3 regions of the Streptomyces sp. NPDC013457 genome follow, and region 2 is predicted to be linked to each of the others. Evidence: riboswitches for the same ligand, from Rfam matches in the RefSeq annotation. Region 2 holds a riboswitch; each other region holds the start of a gene.
The links. Region 2 has a riboswitch for thiamine pyrophosphate ahead of thiC (phosphomethylpyrimidine synthase ThiC). Riboswitches for the same ligand answer to the same signal wherever they lie in the genome.

Region 1 (5,778 bases), on a different contig from region 2:
GATGGGCCGTGGCGGCGACGCCTACGCCGGAGCGGCCCGGCTCGGCCGGACCCTGGCCCGTACCGGACTCACCGTGGCGACCGGCGGCGGACCCGGCGCGATGGAGGCCGCGAACCTGGGGGCGTACACCGCCCCGCTCGCCGACGACGTCCTCGACGAAGCGCTCGAACTCCTCGCCAAGGCCCCGTCGTTCACCCCTTCCGTCACCGAGTGGGCGCGTGCCGCCTTCGACGTCCGGTCCCGCTGGCCGGAAGGCGGCGACTCGGTCGGCATCCCCACCTGGTTCTACGGCCACGAGCCGCCGAACCCGTTCGCCGGTCACATCGCCAAGTACTTCGCCAACGCCACCCGGGAGGACGGCCTGCTCGCCCGGTGCGACGCCGGAGTGATCTTCCTGCCGGGCGCGGCCGGCACGGTGCAGGAGATCTTCGACAACACGACTCCGAACTACTACGAGTCGCGGGGAGAGCCCACCCCCATGGTCCTGGTGGACACGGCGCACTGGACGGAGCGGCTGCCCGCCTGGCCGCTGCTCCGGTCCCTCGCGGCGGACCGCCCGATGGCGGCGCGCATCGCCCTGGTCGACTCGATCGACGAGGCCCCGGAAGCCCTCCGCCGCCTGAGCCCCGAACGCTGACCACCCGGAGGGGTCAGCCCTCCGGAAGGACCATGACCTCGTCTGCGGCGAAGGTCACGCCCACCACGGCGTCCTCCTCCGGCGCGTCGTGGAGCCTGCACTCCGCCTCCAGGGGCGGTCCTTCGGCCGGACGGAGGAGGAGCGCGACGTGCGTGCCGCGGAACGTGCGGGCCTCGACCGCGCACGCCAGGCCGTCGGCCGGGGGCACCAGCCGGACACCGCCCGGGCGTACGAGGATCTGCCGCGCGCCCTCGGGCGAACCGTCCGGCACCGGGATCTTGCCCCACACCGTGTCGGCGGCCGCGCCGCTCACCGTCCCGGTCACGACGTTGTCGAAGCCGAGGAACCGGGCCACGAACGCGGAGGCCGGCCGCTGCCAGACCTCCAGCGGTGTCCCGGACTGGGCGATCCCGCCGTCCCGCATCACCACGACCCGGTCGGCGAGCGCGAACGCCTCCCCCTGGTCGTGGGTGACGGCGAGCACCGTCGTACCCAACCGGCCGAAGAGGCCGCGCAGTTCGACCACGAGCCGTTCCCGCAGGCCGCGATCGAGCTGACCCAGCGGCTCGTCCAGCATCAGCAGCCGGGGGCGGGGGGCCAGCGCCCGGGCGAGCGCCACGCGCTGCTGCTCGCCGCCGGAGAGCGAGGCGACGGCCCGCCCGGAGGCCCCGGGCAGTCCGACGAGCTCCAGCAACTCCCCTACTCTCGCGTCCCGTTCGACCCGCTCCACCCCGTGCATCCGCAGCCCGAAGGCGACGTTGCCGCCCACGTCCCGCTGGGGGAAGAGCTGGTGGTCCTGGAACATCAGCCCGACGCCGCGCCGGTGCACGGGCACCCCGGTCTGGTCGGTGCCGTCGAGCAGCACCCGCCCGCCGTCGAGCGCCTGGAGTCCGGCGACGGCCCGCAGCAGTGTCGACTTGCCGCTGCCGCTCGGCCCGAGCACGCACACGATCTCGTGGTCGGCCACCTCCAGGTCCACGGAGTCGAGCGCGGCCCGCTCCCCGAACCGTACGGTCGCGCCCTCGATGTGCAGCATCAGAACTCCCCGGAGGCGGTCCGGCCCGCGCGGAGCCGTTCGAGCAGCAGCAGGGACACCGCGCACACCACCATCAGAATCGTCGAAAGGGCCATGGCCTGACCGTAGTTGAGCTCGCCGGGCCGGCCGAGCAGCCGGGCCACGGCGACGGGCAGGGTCGGATTGTCGGGCCGGGCGATGAAGACGGTCGCGCCGAACTCGCCCAGGGAGACCGCGAAGGCGAACCCGGCAGCGATGAGCACGGCCCGTCGCACCAGCGGCAGATCGACCTCGCGCCAGGCCCGCAGCGGCGAGGCGCCGAGCACGGCGGCCGCCTCCCGCAGCCGTTCGTCGACGGCACGCAGGACGGGTAGCATCGTCCGTACGACGAAGGGGACACCGACCAGCGCCTGCGCGAGCGGCACGAGGATCCAGCTCGCCCGCAGGTCGAACGGCGGCTCGTCGAGCGTGATCAGGAAGCCGAAGCCGACGGTGACGGCGGAGACCCCGAGCGGCAGCATCAGCAGCGCGTCGAAACCGCGCACCAGCCGGCCGGCCCGCCGGGTCAGGGCGGCCGCCGCGAGGCCGCCGATGACGAGGGCGAAGGCGGTGGCGACCAGGGCGTACCGGAGAGAGTTCCCGATCGTGTCCACCATGGGCACCAGGAAGGTGCCGGACGGGTCGACGGACTGCAGGGCCCGGTAGTAGTCGAGCCCGTACCCGCCCGGGGTGTCGAAGGACCGCTCGACGAGCACGGCGAGGGGCAGCACCAGCAGCAGGACGATGGAGACCAGGACGCCGCCGAAGAGCGCCCACTGGCCGAAGCCACTGGGCCGCCGCGCGGTCTGCTCGGGCGCCACGAGCTTCAGGGCCGTCTCCCTGCGCCGTACCGTCCGGGCGTGCACGGCGAGGACGACGCCGACGGCCACGAACTGGACGAGGGTGAGGACGGCGGCCGTCGTCAGGTCGAAGCGGTCGACCGTCTGCCGGTAGATCTCCGTCTCCAGGGTGGAGTACGCCGGTCCGCCGAGGATCTGGACGATGGCGAAGGATCCCGCGGTGAACAGGAACACCATCAGCGCGGCCGCGGCGACGGCGGGAGCGAGCGCCGGCAGGGTCACGGTCCGCCAGGCGGTGAACCGGGAGGCGCCGAGGACGCGAGCGGCCTCCTCCTGGCGCGGGTCGAGCTGCGCCCACAGGCCGCCGACCGTCCTGACGACGACGGCGTAGTTGAAGAAGACGTGCGCGAGGAGGATCGCCCAGACGGTGGTGTCCAGGCGCACGCCCCACAGCTCGTCGAGGAGCCCGCCGCGTCCGACGAGCGCCAGGAAGGCCGTACCGACCATGACGGTCGGCATCACGAAGGGCACGGTGACGACGGCGCGCAGCAGCCCCTTGCCGGGGAAGTCGAAGCGCGCGAAGACGTACGCGCCGGGCAGTGCGATCAGCAGCGTCAGCGCGGTGGAGGCGAGCGCCTGCCAGAGCGTGAACCAGAGGACGTCGAGGATCTCCGGCCGGCTGAGCGTCTCGCCGAACCGGTCGAACCGCCAGGCGCCGTCGGCCCGCAGCCCGCGTTCGACGATCGAGGCGACGGGCCAGGCGAAGAAGAGCGCGAAGAAGGCGACGGGCACGGCCATCAGGCCGAGCCGCGCCGCGCTCCCCCGGCGGTCGGACCGCTTACGGGCTACTTCAGGACGAGCGAGGACCACGACTGGATCCACTGGTCACGCTTCTCGGCGATCTTCTCGGGCGCCATGGTCTGCGGCTTGTCGACGACCACACCGTGCTTGGTGAACAGCTCGGGCAGCTGGGCGCCCTCGGTGACCGGGTTGACGAACATCTGCAGCGGCATGTCCTCCTGGAACTTCTTCGAGATCAGGAAGTCGATCAGCGCCTTGCCGCCCTCGGGGTTCTTCGCGCCGTTCAGCAGCCCGGCGAACTCGATCTGCCGGAAGCAGGTGCCGGTGGAGACGCCGGTCGGCGCGTCCTTCGGCTGCGGCTCGGAGTAGAGGACCTCGACCGGCGGGCTGGAGGCGTACGAGACCACCAGCGGCCGGTCTCCCTTGGCCTTCTGGCCGCCGGCCGAGCCGGAGAACTCCTGGTTGTAGGCGAGCTCCCAGCTGTCGACGGTCTTCACGCCGTTGGCCTTGAGCTTCTTCCAGTAGTCCTGCCAGCCGTCGTCGCCGTAGCGGGCGGCCGTGCCGAGGAGGAAGCCGAGGCCAGGAGAGGACTTCTCCGGGTTCTCGACCACGAGCAGGTCCTTGTACTCCGGCTTGGCCAGGTCGTCCAAGGTCTGCGGGGGCGCGAGCTTCTTGTCGGCGAAGTACTTCTTGTCGTAGTTGACGCAGATGTCGCCGGTGTCGACCGGGGTGACCCGGTGCTCCTTGTCGAGCTTCGCCTCGGCGGCGACGGCGTCCAGGCCCTTGGCCTCGTACGGCTCGAAGATGCCGTTGTCGAGCGCGCGGGAGAGCAGGGTGTTGTCGACGCCGAAGAAGACGTCGCCCTGCGGGGAGCCCTTGGTCAGGATCTCCTTGTTCACGGCCACGCCGGCGTCGCCGCTCTTGAGGACCTTGACGGTGAAGCCGGTCTGCCTGGTGAACTCCGCCAGGACCTCCTTGGAGGCGTTGAAGGAGTCGTGGCTCACGAGGGTCACGGTCTTCGGCGCGGGCTCACCGCTCTTGCCCGCCGCGCCTCTGACGTCGTCGGTGCCGCAGGCGGCGAGGGTGGTGACGCCCAGCGCGGCGGCGATCGCCGCCGCGGCCATCTTCTTGGTGCTCACTGAAATTTCCTCCTGGGTGTGACCAGGAAGAGACGCGGCCCTGCCCACCCGAAGGTGGGCAGGGCGCAACAGCTCGAGTTGCGACCGAACTTCCTACCCAGAATGACCTGGGCAAGGTTCAGAGGGTCTGCGGTCCGGTGACCGCACTCTCAGCGCTGTGGCGCTCCCCTGTCGGAATATGGAGATGTGTTCGAGCACAGACTACAAGGTCAGCGCTCCGACGCCGCGAGCTGTCCACAGGCGCCGTCGATCTCCTGCCCGCGGGTGTCACGGACGGTGACGGGGACGCCATGGGCGGCGATGGCCTCGACGAAGGCCTTCTCGTCCTCGGGCCGGGACGCGGTCCACTTCGATCCGGGCGTCGGGTTCAGCGGAATCAGGTTCACATGGACCCGCTTCCCCTTGAGCAGCCGGCCGAGGAGGTCGCCCCGCCAGGCCTGGTCGTTGATGTCGCGGATCAGGGCGTACTCGATGGAGATCCGGCGGCCGGACTTCTCGGCGTACTCCCAGGCGGCGTCGAGGACCTCGCGGACCTTCCAGCGCGTGTTGACGGGCACGAGGGTGTCGCGCAGCTCGTCGTCGGGCGCGTGGAGCGAGACGGCGAGCCGGCACTTGAAGCCCTCGTCGGCGAAGCGGAGCATCGCGGGCACGAGACCGACGGTGGAGACCGTGATGCCGCGCTGCGACAGGCCGAGCCCGTCCGGCTCGGGGTCGGTGAGCCGGCGGATCGCGCCGACGACCCGCTTGTAGTTGGCGAGCGGCTCGCCCATGCCCATGAAGACGATGTTGCTGAGCCGCGCCGGCCCCCCGGGCACCTCGCCGTCGCGCAGGGCGCGCATCCCGTCGACGATCTGGTGCACGATCTCGGCGGTCGACAGGTTCCGGTCGAGGCCGGCCTGCCCGGTGGCGCAGAACGGGCAGTTCATCCCGCAGCCGGCCTGTGAGGAGATACACATGGTGACCCGGTCGGGGTAGCGCATGAGCACGGACTCGACGAGCGTGCCGTCGTGCAGCTTCCACAGGGTCTTACGGGTGGTGTCGTCGTCGCACGAGATGTGCCGGACCACGGACATCAGGTCGGGCAGCAGCTCACCCTGCAGCTTCTCGCGGGAGGCGGCGGGGATGTCGGTCCACTCGGCGGGGTCGTGGGCGTACCGCGCGAAGTAGTGCGTGGACAGCTGCTTGGCGCGGAACGGCTTCTCGCCGATCGCGGCGACGGCCTCCTTGCGCTCGGCGGGCGTGAGGTCGGCAAGGTGCCGCGGCGGCTTCTTGGCTCCGCGGGGGGCGACGAAAGTGAGTTCTCCGGGCTTGGGCATGGTGGTACCAGTGTCGCAGACGAAACTCACC
Region 2 (5,778 bases):
GCGGATGACGTTCCACCTCCCCGGAGACGCCCCGGTGACCTGGGCGTTCGGCAGGGAGCTGCTGCTCGACGGCATCAACGGGCCGAGCGGCGACGGCGATGTGCACATCGCGCCCACCGAACCCGAGGCCCTCTCGGACGTCGCCATCCGGCTCCAGGTCGGCAGCGACCGCGCCCTGTTCCGCGCCAGCGCTCCGCCCCTCGTCGCGTTCCTCGACCGTACGGACAAGCTCGTTCCGCTGGGCCAGGAACGGACATTGGGTGACTTCGAGGACAATCTGGAGGCGGCGCTCGGCCGGATCCTCGCGGAGGAGAACGCCGGCTGAACCGGCGCCCGGCTGAACCGGCGTACTCACTTGGCGCGACGGCGGCGGCCACCCCTCGCCACGGGCTTCCCCGTGCCGCCCGGCCGGTCGGCCGAGACCACCAGGGCAGCGAGAGCCGTGGTGAGCGGAACCGAGGCGACCAGCCCGATCGATCCCACCAGTGTGCGGACGATCTCCTCCGCGACCAGTTCGCTGTTGGCCACGGTCCCCACGCTGCTCTGAGCGATGGAGAAGAGCAGCAGCAGGGGCAGGGCCGCACCCGCGTACGCCAGCACCAGCGTGTTCACCACGGACGCGATGTGGTCGCGACCGATCCGGATCCCGGCCCGGTACAGCGCGCGCGGCCCCATACGGGGGTCGGCCTGGTTCAGCTCCCACACGACCGAGGTCTGTGTCACCGTCACGTCGTCGAGCACACCGAGCGAACCGATGATGATGCCCGCGAGGAGCAGCCCCGACATGTCGATCTCCGGGTAGAGACCGTGGATCAGCCCGGTGTTGTCGTCGGTGTTCCCCGACAGCGACGCCCAGCTGATGAAGTACGAGCCGAGCAGCCCGATCAGCAGCAGCGAGATCAGCGTCCCCAGAACCGCGACCGATGTGCGGGCCGACAGTCCGTGGCACATGTAGAGAGCGATCAGCATGATCGCGCTCGACCCGACCACCGCCACCACCAGGGGATTCGACCCCTGCAGAATCGCCGGCAGGATGAAGAAGGTCAGCACCATGAAGCTGATCGCCAGCGCGATCAGAGCCATCACGCCGCGCATCCGTCCGACGAGCACCACGGCGACGGCGAAGATCCCGGCGAGGACGGCCAGCGGAATCTTGCGGTCCACGTCCGTCACCGAATACTGCAGATCGCGGGGGGCGTCGGGCGCGTACGCCACCACCACGCCCTGCCCCTCGTCCAGTTGACGCGGTGCGTCCGGCTGCACGATCTCGGTGAAGGTACGGCCCTTGTCCGGACCGCTCGTGACCTCGATCGTCGCCCTCTCGCACTGCCCCTGCTGCGCGTTGAGCGCCTCACGCCCCTGGGGCGCGGAGGGGTTCTCGGTCGGCGGCACCTGACCGGCGTTCACGTCCTGGCAGTCGACCTGCTCGACCGAGGTGACCTGGCCCTGATAGGTCTGCCGGTCGAAGCCGACGCCGGTGCGTTCGTGCTCGGGAGCCCCGCCGGGCCACAGGACGACGAGCCCGACCACGACGGCCGTGGCGAACGGGATCAGGACGGCGGCGATGACTCTGCGCAGATGCCGGGAGACGGGTGCGGCCGGTCCGTGGCTGTGGGTGTGGCCGTGCCCGTGACCGGCGTCGCCGGGTCCGTGACCGACGTCGCCGTGTCCGTCATGGCCGTCGGGTTCCGGGGTCTGCTGCGAGGAAGTCACCGACCGATCATCGCAAGAACGGCGGGGGCCCACTGTTCAGCACGGCCGGGTTGACGCTAGCGTGGTGCCACCTTTGCACACGCGGGAGCTCGGAGCACCGGGCTGAGAGGGCGCTGATCACCGTACGCGCGTACCGATGTACGTACGGGAGGAGGCTGCGCCGACCGCCGAACCTGTTACCGGGTAATGCCGGCGTAGGGAGATCGGTCTCATGACCATTCAGGATGCACGCACGCCTGCCACCAGCGAGAACGCGGCCCAGGACGAGCGCAAGCCGGGCTGGCACAAGGGATACGTCGAGGGCTCGCGCCCCGACCTCCGGGTGCCCGTCCGCCAGGTGCACCTCACCAACGGCAAGGACGTGACGCTGTACGACACGTCCGGCCCGTACACCGACCCCACCATCGACACCGACGTACGGCGGGGCCTTCCGCCGCTGCGCGAGAACTGGATCATCGCGCGGGGTGACACGGAGGAGTACGCGGGCCGCCCGGTCCGCCCCGAGGACGACGGCATCAAGCACACCTCGCCGCGTGGTGGCCTGAAGAACCTCGACGCGGTCTTCCCCGGCCGTCCGCGCCAGCCCCGCCGGGGCCGCGACGGCCAGGCGGTGACCCAGCTCGCGTACGCCCGCCGGGGCGAGATCACCCCGGAGATGGAGTACGTCGCGATCCGCGAGAACGTCTCCCCCGAGGTCGTACGGGAGGAGATCGCGGCAGGTCGGGCCGTCCTCCCGGCCAACGTCAACCACCCGGAGATCGAGCCGATGATCATCGGCAAGCGGTTCCTGGTGAAGGTCAACGCCAACATCGGCAACTCCGCCGTCACCTCCTCCATCGAGGAGGAGGTGGAGAAGATGACCTGGGCGACCAAGTGGGGCGCCGACACGGTCATGGACCTCTCCACCGGCCGCAACATCCACACCACGCGCGAGTGGGTGCTGCGCAACTCTCCCGTGCCGATCGGCACCGTGCCGCTCTACCAGGCCCTGGAGAAGGTCGACGGCAAGGCCGAGGAGCTGACCTGGGAGATCTACAAGGACACGGTCATCGAGCAGGCCGAGCAGGGCGTCGACTACATGACGGTCCACGCCGGCGTGCTGCTGCCCTACGTGCCGCTGACGGCCCGTCGCAAGACCGGCATCGTCTCGCGCGGCGGCTCGATCATGGCCGCCTGGTGTCTGGCGCACCACAAGGAGAACTTCCTCTACACGAACTTCGAGGAGCTCTGCGAGATCCTGGCGACGTACGACGTCACGTACTCGCTGGGCGACGGCCTGCGGCCCGGCTCGATCGCCGACGCCAACGACGAGGCGCAGTTCGCCGAGCTGCGCACGCTCGGCGAGCTGAACACGATCGCCAAGCGCCACAACGTGCAGACGATGATCGAGGGCCCGGGCCACGTCCCGATGCACAAGATCAAGGAGAACATCGACCTCCAGCAGGAGATCTGCGAGGAGGCGCCGTTCTACACGCTCGGCCCGCTCACCACGGACGTCGCCCCGGCGTACGACCACATCACCTCGGGCATCGGCGCCGCGATGATCGCCTGGTGGGGCACGGCGATGCTCTGCTACGTCACGCCCAAGGAGCACCTGGGCCTGCCCAACCGCGACGATGTGAAGACCGGTGTCATCACGTACAAGATCGCGGCACACGCGGCCGACCTGGCCAAGGGGCACCCGGGGGCGCAGGAGTGGGACGACGCGCTGTCGGACGCGCGGTTCGAGTTCCGCTGGGAGGACCAGTTCAACCTGGCGCTCGACCCGGACACGGCCCGCGAGTTCCACGACGAGACGCTGCCCGCGGAGCCGGCGAAGACCGCGCACTTCTGCTCGATGTGCGGTCCGAAGTTCTGCTCGATGAAGATCTCGCAGGACATCCGCCGGGAGCACGGCGGCGACCTCAAGTCCGACGAGATCGCGGCCGGCATGGAGGAGAAGTCCAAGGAGTTCGCGGCCGCGGGCAACCGGGTGTACCTGCCGCTGGCTGAGTAGCCGAGGGCTTTCGTACGTACGTCCTGTCGGGTCGCATGAAGCGGCGGGTGTGGACCGCATGGTCGGGGGGCCGTGTGGCTCGCGCCCGCCGCGGCGTCTGTGGCGGCGGCGGGTCCCGCACCCGGCCGGTCCGGTGGGCGCCGGGCGCCCCTCTGCTCCGGTCCGGTTGCTCGGGCTGGTCTGTTCCGGGCCCGTCCGCCCGGCCGTCTGCGCCGGTTCGCCTACTCCGGGCCGTGGTCCGGCGATCCGAAGTCCGGGCTGGAGAAGTCGGGGCTGCTGAACGTCGGACGGGTGCCCGGAGAACCCTCGTTCGGGCTGCTGAAGTCCGGGCCGCTGTAACCGATCTTCGGTATGCGATCGGTGCGGGGTGGCGCGAGGGGCGGCGCCGCCGGCAGGGGGCCCGGGGCCGCCAGGGCGTCGCGCAGGAACGGCACGATGCCCCGGTCCACCAGCGCGCGGCGCCAGGCCTGGCGCGCGCGGGACAGTTCGTCGTCCGGTTCGGCCGGCGGCGGATCACTCGCGGCCACTTGCGTGGACCGGTTGCCCAGCGCCGTGACCAGCAGCCCGACCGCGGCGCAGAAGAGACCGGCGGCGGCGACGGCGCCGAAGAACCACCCCGCGGTCAGCAGCGTGTCGGCGAAGGCGAGCGTGGGCGCCAGCACCTTCAGTACGGCGCCGACCAGCAGGAATATCACCGCCGCCGTGCCGGCGAGAACCGGGGCGAGGACCGTCACGATCGCGACGATGCCGGCGCCCGGTCCGGCGCTCGGCCCCTCGCCCTCCGCCGCCAGGACGGCGTTCACCACACTCGAACCGCTCGGTGAGCGACTCTCTTCGCGGACCTTCACGAAGTGGTCGTACTCGACCGCCGCCGCGGCGGTGATCAGCGCCGTCGCGTTCAGTGCCATCGTGCGCAGTTGTTCGGCCGTGAGCCGCTTCCCGGTCTCGGCGAGATCCGGATGGTCGTGCGCGTTGCGCAGTGCGTCGTCGAGGAGTCGCACGTACTCGGCACGATCCTCGGTCAGCAGGTGCGGAGCCACGTTCATGTGCATCCCCCGATGCTCCGTAGGGCCTGGCCGGCCGCGAGGAACGGCCGGTTGGGCGGAAACGGAGGAGAGCCTGCTACGGATGATCCGATGGTATTGCGGTTATGGCACAGGGTGACAGGGGGTTTCCCGAAATCGACTTCCCCGGATGCGGAGGGTTATCCCTCAGCCCTGCAGGGGGAGTTGGACGACCAGCAGCTTTCCGGCCATGGTCACTCCGCCGTCCATGGCGATCGCGAGACCGTCCGCGTACACGTGCGGACCGTCGACGATCGGGTCCGAACCGCCCTCGGCGTCCTCTGTGCCGACCTGGCCCAGGAGGTACGGGATGGGGCTGTGACCGTGCACGACACGGCCGCCGCCGTACGTGGCGAGGAGCTCCTGGACGGCCTCGGGGCCCGCGTCGTCACGGAAGGCGAAGCGCTTGGTGAACTTGCGGAACAGGTCCCAGACCTCGTCCGCGTCGTTCCGGTTGATGATCTCGTGGACGGTCTCGTTGACGTCCTCGATGGTGGAGCCGTAGTCGAGGTAGGCGGTGGTGTCGGAGTGCATCAGCAGATGCCCGTCCTCCTCCACCACGGCGTCGAGCCGGGACATCCACTGGAGGTGGACGTCCTGGAGGCGGTCCATGTCGTGCTTCTGGCCGCCGTTGAGCAGCCAGGCCGCCTGGAAGGTGGCGGTGCCCGCGCCGGAGTTGACGGGGGTGTCCCCGAAGCGCTTGGCGCCGATGAGGAGCAGCTCGTGGTTGCCCATCAGGGCCTTGCAGTAGCCGCCGGCGGCCGCGGCCTCGGCGGAGAGCCGCATGACGAGGTCGATGACCCCGATGCCGTCGGGGCCGCGGTCGGTGAAGTCGCCGAGGAACCACAGGCGCGCGTTGCCCGCGGCCCAGGCGCCGTTCTCGTCGATGAGGCGCCGCTCGTGCAGGGCTGCGACGAGCTCGTCCAGGTATCCGTGGACGTCACCGACCACCCAGAGGGGGCCGGGGCCTTCGCCGTTCGGGGCGGGCGCGGGGGCCGCGTCCGG
Region 3 (5,778 bases), on a different contig from region 2:
TCGGCGCCCAGCTCGCGGGCGTAGCCGAGACCCACCGTGGCGAGGCCGCCGGCCACGGGGACATGGCCGCCGACGGGGTTGCGCATGAGTTCTTACAGTCCCTTGATCGTGATCGTGATGGTGGAGCCCTCGGGGGCGGTGGAGCCGCCGTCGACCGACTGGCCCGAGACGGTGTCCCCGAGGAAGGGGAAGGTCTTCTCGACCTTCACCTCGAAGCCCGCCCCCTCCAGGGCCTGCCGCGCCGCGTCGGCCGACTCGCCCGTCACGTCGGGGACCTCGATCATCCGGGGGCCCTTGGAGACGGTCAGGACGATCCGGTCGCCCTTCGCGGCACGGCTGCCCTCGGCGAGCGACTGCGCCGCCACCGTGCCCGCCTCCTCGGAGGAGTGGATCTGCTCGGTCGCGACCCGCACGCTGAGACCGGCGTCCTGGAGCGTGCGGGTGGCGTCGGCCACCGACTCGCCGGCCACGTCGGGCACGTCGACGGGGCTGCCCTTGCTGACCGTGAGCGCGACGGCTGAGTCCGGGCTGCGCTCGGTGCCGGGCTCGGGGTCGGAGCCGATCACGGCGCCCTGCGCGACGTCCTCGCTGAAGGCGCTGGTGATCACGCCGGGGGCCAGACCCTCCTTCGCCAGGAGCCGCTTGGCCTCCGCCAGCGGCTTCCCCTTCAGGTTCGGGACCTTCACGATCTCGGGACCCCGGGAGATGGTCAGGGTGACCGTGCCGTTGCCTCGGATCCGCGCGCCGGAGGCGGGGTCGGTGGCCATGACCGTGCCGCGCTCGTACACCTCGCTGAACGCCCGCTTCGTCGTGCCGACGTCCAGCCCCGCGTCCGTGAGGCGCCCGGTCGCCTCGCTCTCGGTCTGGCCGAGGACGGCGGGCACCCGCGTGAACTGGCCGGAGTTGATGTACCAGACGCCGCCGCCGAGCCCCAGGACGAGCAGAACGGCGGCGACGACGAGGAGCGGCCCACGGGGCGGACCAGCGGGGTTCCGGCGTCGCGACGGAGGCTCGGGCGGCGGCATGGTCAGCCGGCTGGTGTGCTGCACCGGCTGCTCGGTCTCGGTCTCCACGGGCAGGATCCGGGGGATCACGCTGGTCCGGTCCTCGGAGCCGGTCCGGTCCTCGGGGTGGGCCTGCGGCGGGACCGCGTCCAGCTGCTCGTCCCGGAGCGTGGCCCGGGCCTCACGGGCCTGCGCGAGGAGCGCGACGGCGTCGTGCGGGCGGATGTCGGGGTTGCGGGCGGTGGCGCTCGCCACGAGCTCGTCCAGCTCCAGGGCGAGGCCGGGGACGGCCGCCGAGGGGGCGGGCACGTCGGTGTTCAGGTGCTGGTAGAGGACCTGGGCGGGGGTGTCCCCGGAGTGCGGCTTGCCGCCCGTCAGCATCTCGTACAGGACGACACCACAGGCGTACACGTCGGCGCGGGTGTCGGCGGTGCCGTGCTCGATCTGCTCCGGGGCCAGGTACGAGACGGTGCCGAGGACGGAGCCGGTGGTGTTCGTGGCCGAGCCGACCGCGCGGACGAGACCGAAGTCGGCGACCTTCACCCGGCCGTCGTCCCCTATGAGGACGTTCTCGGGCTTCATGTCACGGTGGACGAACCCGGCCCGGTGCGCGGCACCCAGCGCGGCGAGCACCGGCTCCAGGACGTCGAGCGCGGCGCGCGGCTGGAGCGCCCCGCGCTCGCGCAGCACGTCGCGGAGGGTGCACCCGGCCACGTACTCCATGGCGAGGTAGACGTACGCGCCGTCCGCGCCCTGGTCGAAGACCCCGACGACGTTGGGGTGGGAGAGCCGGGCGACGGACTTGGCCTCGCGGATGAAGCGCTCGACGAACGTGGCGTCGGAGGCGAGGGCCGGGTGCATCACCTTGAGCGCGAGCACCCGGTCGAGGCGGATGTCGACGGCCCGGTAGACCGTGGCCATCCCGCCGACGGCGATGCGCGCGTCGACGCGGTAGCGGCCGTCGAGCAGCTGCCCGACGAGAGGGTCCTGAAGGGTCGTGTCCACGGCCCCGAGTTTACGAGCCGCCGAGCACCACCCGCCTCCACCGCCCCCGACCGCAGCACAGCTGTGACGTGCGGCCCCGTGTCAGAACGCCGGGCGCTCCGGGTCCAGGGCGCCCCGGCCGTCCGTGGGGGAGGAGGCCCGGGCGAAGTGGCGCCGGGGGATGCGGCCCGCCCGGTGGGCCAGCCGGCCCGCCTCCACCGCGTGGCGCATGCCCTCCGCCATCAGGACCGGGTCCTGGGCCCGTGTCACCGCGGAGGCGAGCATGACCGCCGAGCACCCCAGCTCCATCGCCTGCGCCACGTCCGAGGCGGTTCCGGCCCCCGCGTCCAGGATCACCGGCACGCCCGCGGACTCCACGATCAGCTCGAAGTTGTGCGGGTTGCGGATACCGAGCCCGGAACCGATCGGCGAGCCGAGCGGCATGACCGCCGCGCAGCCCACGTCCTCCAGCTTCCGTGCGAGGACCGGGTCGTCGCTGGTGTACGGCAGGACGGTGAAGCCGTCGTCCACCAGCGTCTCCGCCGCTTCCAGCGTCTCGACGGGGTCCGGCAGCAGGGTCCGCTCGTCGGCGATGACCTCCAGCTTGATCCAGTCGGTACCGAGCGCCTCCCGGGCCAGGCGGGCGGTGAGGACGGCCTCGCCCGCCGTGTAGCAGCCCGCGGTGTTCGGCAGGACGCGGATCGAGAGCCGGTTCAGGACGGACAGGACCGAGCCCTGGACGGTCGGGTCCAGACGGCGCATGGCGACGGTCGTCAGCTCGGTGCCGCTGACGGCCAGCGAGCGTTCGAGCACGTCGAGGCTGGGCGCCCCGCCGGTTCCCATGATCAGCCGCGAGGAGAACTCCGTACCGCCGAGGAGGAAGGTGTCGTCGGACACGGCGCTCAGCCTCCCTGCACGGCGGTGAGGATCTCGACCCGGTCGCCCTCGACGAGGACGGTCGCGGACCACTGGCTGCGCGGCACGACGCTCTCGTTGACCGCCGCGGCCACGCCCGACGGCGCGGCCGTCAGCGTCGCCACCAGCACGTCGAGGGTGGTGGGCCCGGCGAGGACACGCGCCTCGCCGTTGACGGAGACGTTCGCCGGGCCGTTCGCCGACGTGCCGGTCGGGCTGTTCGTCGAGACGTTCATGCGGGCTGCTCCTGTCGTACGGGGGAGAAGCGGCGGGGAGTGAAGGGGCGGGCCTCGTCCGGGAGCACGCCCGTGGTGAGCAGCTCGGCCATGACGTCGCCGGTGACCGGCGTGAGCAGGACCCCGTTGCGGTAGTGCCCGGTGGCCAGCTGGAGGCCGGGCAGCGCGGTCGGGCCGAGCAGGGGCGCGTTGTCGGGGGAGGCGGGCCGCAGACCCGCCAGCGTCTCGGTGAGCGGCAGCTCGGTGAGTCCGGGTACCAGCTCGTGGGCGTCCCGGAGCAGCTCGTAGACCCCGCCCGCCGTGACGGTGGTGTCCCAGCCCAGCTCCTCGCTGGTCGCGCCGACCACCAGCTCCCCGCTCTCGCGGGGCACCAGATAGACGTGGCTGCCGCGGACGACGGCGCGGACGGTCCGGGACAGGAACGGGGCGAACGCGGGCGGCACGGTGAGCCGCAGCACCTGACCCTTCACCGGGCGTACGGGAGGCAGGACGTCCCGCGGCACGCCGGCGAGCCGCCCGCTGAGGCTGCCCGCGGCCAGCACGACCTGCTCCGCGGTGAGCTCGGAGCCGTCCGTGAGCACCACGCCCGTGGCCCGGTCCCGTACGACCGTCAGCCGCTCGGCGAGGTCCAGGTGGAAGACCACCCCGGCCCGCTCGCAGGCGGTGACCAGCGCGGCGGCGAGCCGGCGCGGATCGACCTGGTGGTCGCCGTCGACCCGGAGCCCGCCGCGCACGCCCGGCGCCAGCATCGGCTCCAGACGCCGGCAGTCGCGCCCGCTGAGCCACTCCGACTCCAGGCCGCAGCGGATCTGCAGGGCGTGCAGCTCGCGCAGATGCGCCCGGTCGTCGGCGTCGAGGGCGACGGCGAGCGTGCCGGAGGCGCGGTAGCCGACGTCCTGCCCCGTGGTGTCCCGGAGTTCGGCGACGAACTCCGGATAGCGGCGCGCGGAGGCGAGGTTGAGGGCGAGCAGCGTCTCCTCGCCGTAGTGGAGTTCGGTGACGGCGGCCAGCATCCCGGCCGCCACCCGGGCGGCCCCGCCGCCCGGTTCGGGGTCCACGACCGCGGCGCCCAGCCCGCGCTGCGCGGCCCGCCAGGCCGTGACCAGGCCGATGATTCCGCCTCCGACGACGAGAACGTCCGAGGTACTGCGTGTACGCGACATGGGCGTCCAGCCCCTCCCTTCGCCGGCATGACCCGGATCAGGTTCGTACGGTCGGAGGCCGGTCAGCCTCCCTCTCAGCCCGGTGCGTCCGGGCTCCCGCGAGTGCTCTACGTTGACGGTCAGCGTAACCCCCGCCCCCGACGCCCAGTAAGGGAGCCTCCGTGACCCGCCCTCCCGTCTCCCGCCACCACCCTGGACCGACGGGCTCCGCCCCGGCCTCTCCGTCTCTCGACGGACTCGTCCTCGTCCCCGTCGCCGACCAGGCGCCCGGCCAGGTCGGGACGCGCACCAAGTTCACGTACCACGAGGAGGACGGCCGGATCTGGGCCGAGTACGCGGGCGGGGACGTGGTCCGCGGGAATCTCGTCGGCACGCGCGCGGGGGACCGGCTCGACTTCCGTTACGTGCAGTTGAAGAGGGACGGATCGACCTCTTCCGGGCATTGCGTCTCCACCGTCGTGGAGCTGCCCGACGGCCGCGTTCGACTGGAGGAGAGCTGGGCATGGGAGTCCCAGGAGGGCTCCGGCACCAGTGTCGTGGAGCAGCGGCCTTCCTGATGGTGCGTCAGATACGTAAGGTGATCGGGTGAGCGAGCAGAAGCAGGCACAGCAGCGGGTCGTCGTCGTGGGCGCCGGGATGGCGGGGGTGCAGACCGCCGTCGCCCTGCGCGAGCAGGGCTTCACCGGCGCGGTCACCCTCATCGGGGCCGAGCCCCACCAGCCCTACGACCGCCCGCCCCTCTCCAAGGCGGTCCTCCTCGGCAAGGCCGAGGACTCCGCCTTCGACGTCGACTTCGAGGCGCTCGCCATCGAACTGCGCCTCGGCCTCGACGTGACCGGGCTGCGGGCCGGCGCCCACGAGGTCGACACCGAGGCCGGGCCCGTCCCGTACGACGTCCTGGTCGTCGCCACCGGCGCCGAACCCGTCACCCTCCCCGGCACCGAGGGCGTGCCCGGGGTCCATCTGCTCCGCACCCTCGACGACGCCGCCCGACTCAAGCCCGTCCTGGAGCGGCGGCACGACATCGTGGTGGTCGGCGCCGGCTGGATCGGCGCCGAGTTCGCCACCGCCGCCCGCGAGGCGGGCTGCGCGGTCACCGTCGTCGAGGCCGCCGACCGCCCGCTCGCCGGTGCGCTGCCCGTCGAGGTCTCCGCCCCGATGGCCCGCTGGTACGAGGAGAGCGGCGCCCAACTCCTCACCCACGCGCGCGTGGACCGGATCGAGCCCGGCACGGTGCACCTGGCCGACGGCCGGCGGCTGCCCGCCGACGCGGTCGTCGTCGGCATCGGCGCCCGGCCCGCCACCCGCTGGCTCGCCGGCTCCGGCATCGCCCTCGACGCCGACGGCTCCGTCACCGCCGACGACCGGCTGCGCACCTCGCTGCCCGACGTGTACGCCGTCGGCGACTGCGCCTCGTTCCCCTCCGCCCGCTACGGCGCCCGGCTCCTGGTCCACCACTGGGACAACGCGCTCCAG

Region 1: another riboswitch for thiamine pyrophosphate. It lies ahead of ACF1G2_RS12315 (thiamine ABC transporter substrate binding subunit); the one in region 2 lies ahead of thiC (phosphomethylpyrimidine synthase ThiC).
Region 3: another riboswitch for thiamine pyrophosphate. It lies ahead of thiO (glycine oxidase ThiO); the one in region 2 lies ahead of thiC (phosphomethylpyrimidine synthase ThiC).

The regions. Positions count from the first base shown of each region.
Region 1 covers NZ_JBICBL010000004.1:103,793-109,570, forward strand. The annotation lists gene ACF1G2_RS12300 (LOG family protein) at 1-637, shown strand, start outside; gene ACF1G2_RS12305 (ABC transporter ATP-binding protein) at 651-1,673, opposite strand; gene ACF1G2_RS12310 (ABC transporter permease) at 1,673-3,289, opposite strand; gene ACF1G2_RS12315 (thiamine ABC transporter substrate binding subunit) at 3,337-4,416, opposite strand; TPP riboswitch at 4,504-4,611, opposite strand; gene rlmN (23S rRNA (adenine(2503)-C(2))-methyltransferase RlmN) at 4,641-5,747, opposite strand.
Region 2 covers NZ_JBICBL010000008.1:233,976-239,753, reverse strand. The annotation lists gene ACF1G2_RS22870 (SsgA family sporulation/cell division regulator) at 1-325, shown strand, start outside; gene ACF1G2_RS22865 (YibE/F family protein) at 352-1,713, opposite strand; TPP riboswitch at 1,785-1,931, shown strand; gene thiC (phosphomethylpyrimidine synthase ThiC) at 1,925-3,709, shown strand; gene ACF1G2_RS22855 (hypothetical protein) at 3,931-4,761, opposite strand; gene ACF1G2_RS22850 (metallophosphoesterase) at 4,921-5,778, opposite strand, start outside.
Region 3 covers NZ_JBICBL010000003.1:276,539-282,316, forward strand. The annotation lists gene ACF1G2_RS10090 (deoxyribonuclease IV) at 1-86, opposite strand, end outside; gene pknB (Stk1 family PASTA domain-containing Ser/Thr kinase) at 93-2,009, opposite strand; gene ACF1G2_RS10100 (thiazole synthase) at 2,091-2,885, opposite strand; gene thiS (sulfur carrier protein ThiS) at 2,891-3,139, opposite strand; gene thiO (glycine oxidase ThiO) at 3,136-4,302, opposite strand; TPP riboswitch at 4,300-4,412, opposite strand; gene ACF1G2_RS10115 (hypothetical protein) at 4,464-4,859, shown strand; gene ACF1G2_RS10120 (NAD(P)/FAD-dependent oxidoreductase) at 4,888-5,778, shown strand, end outside.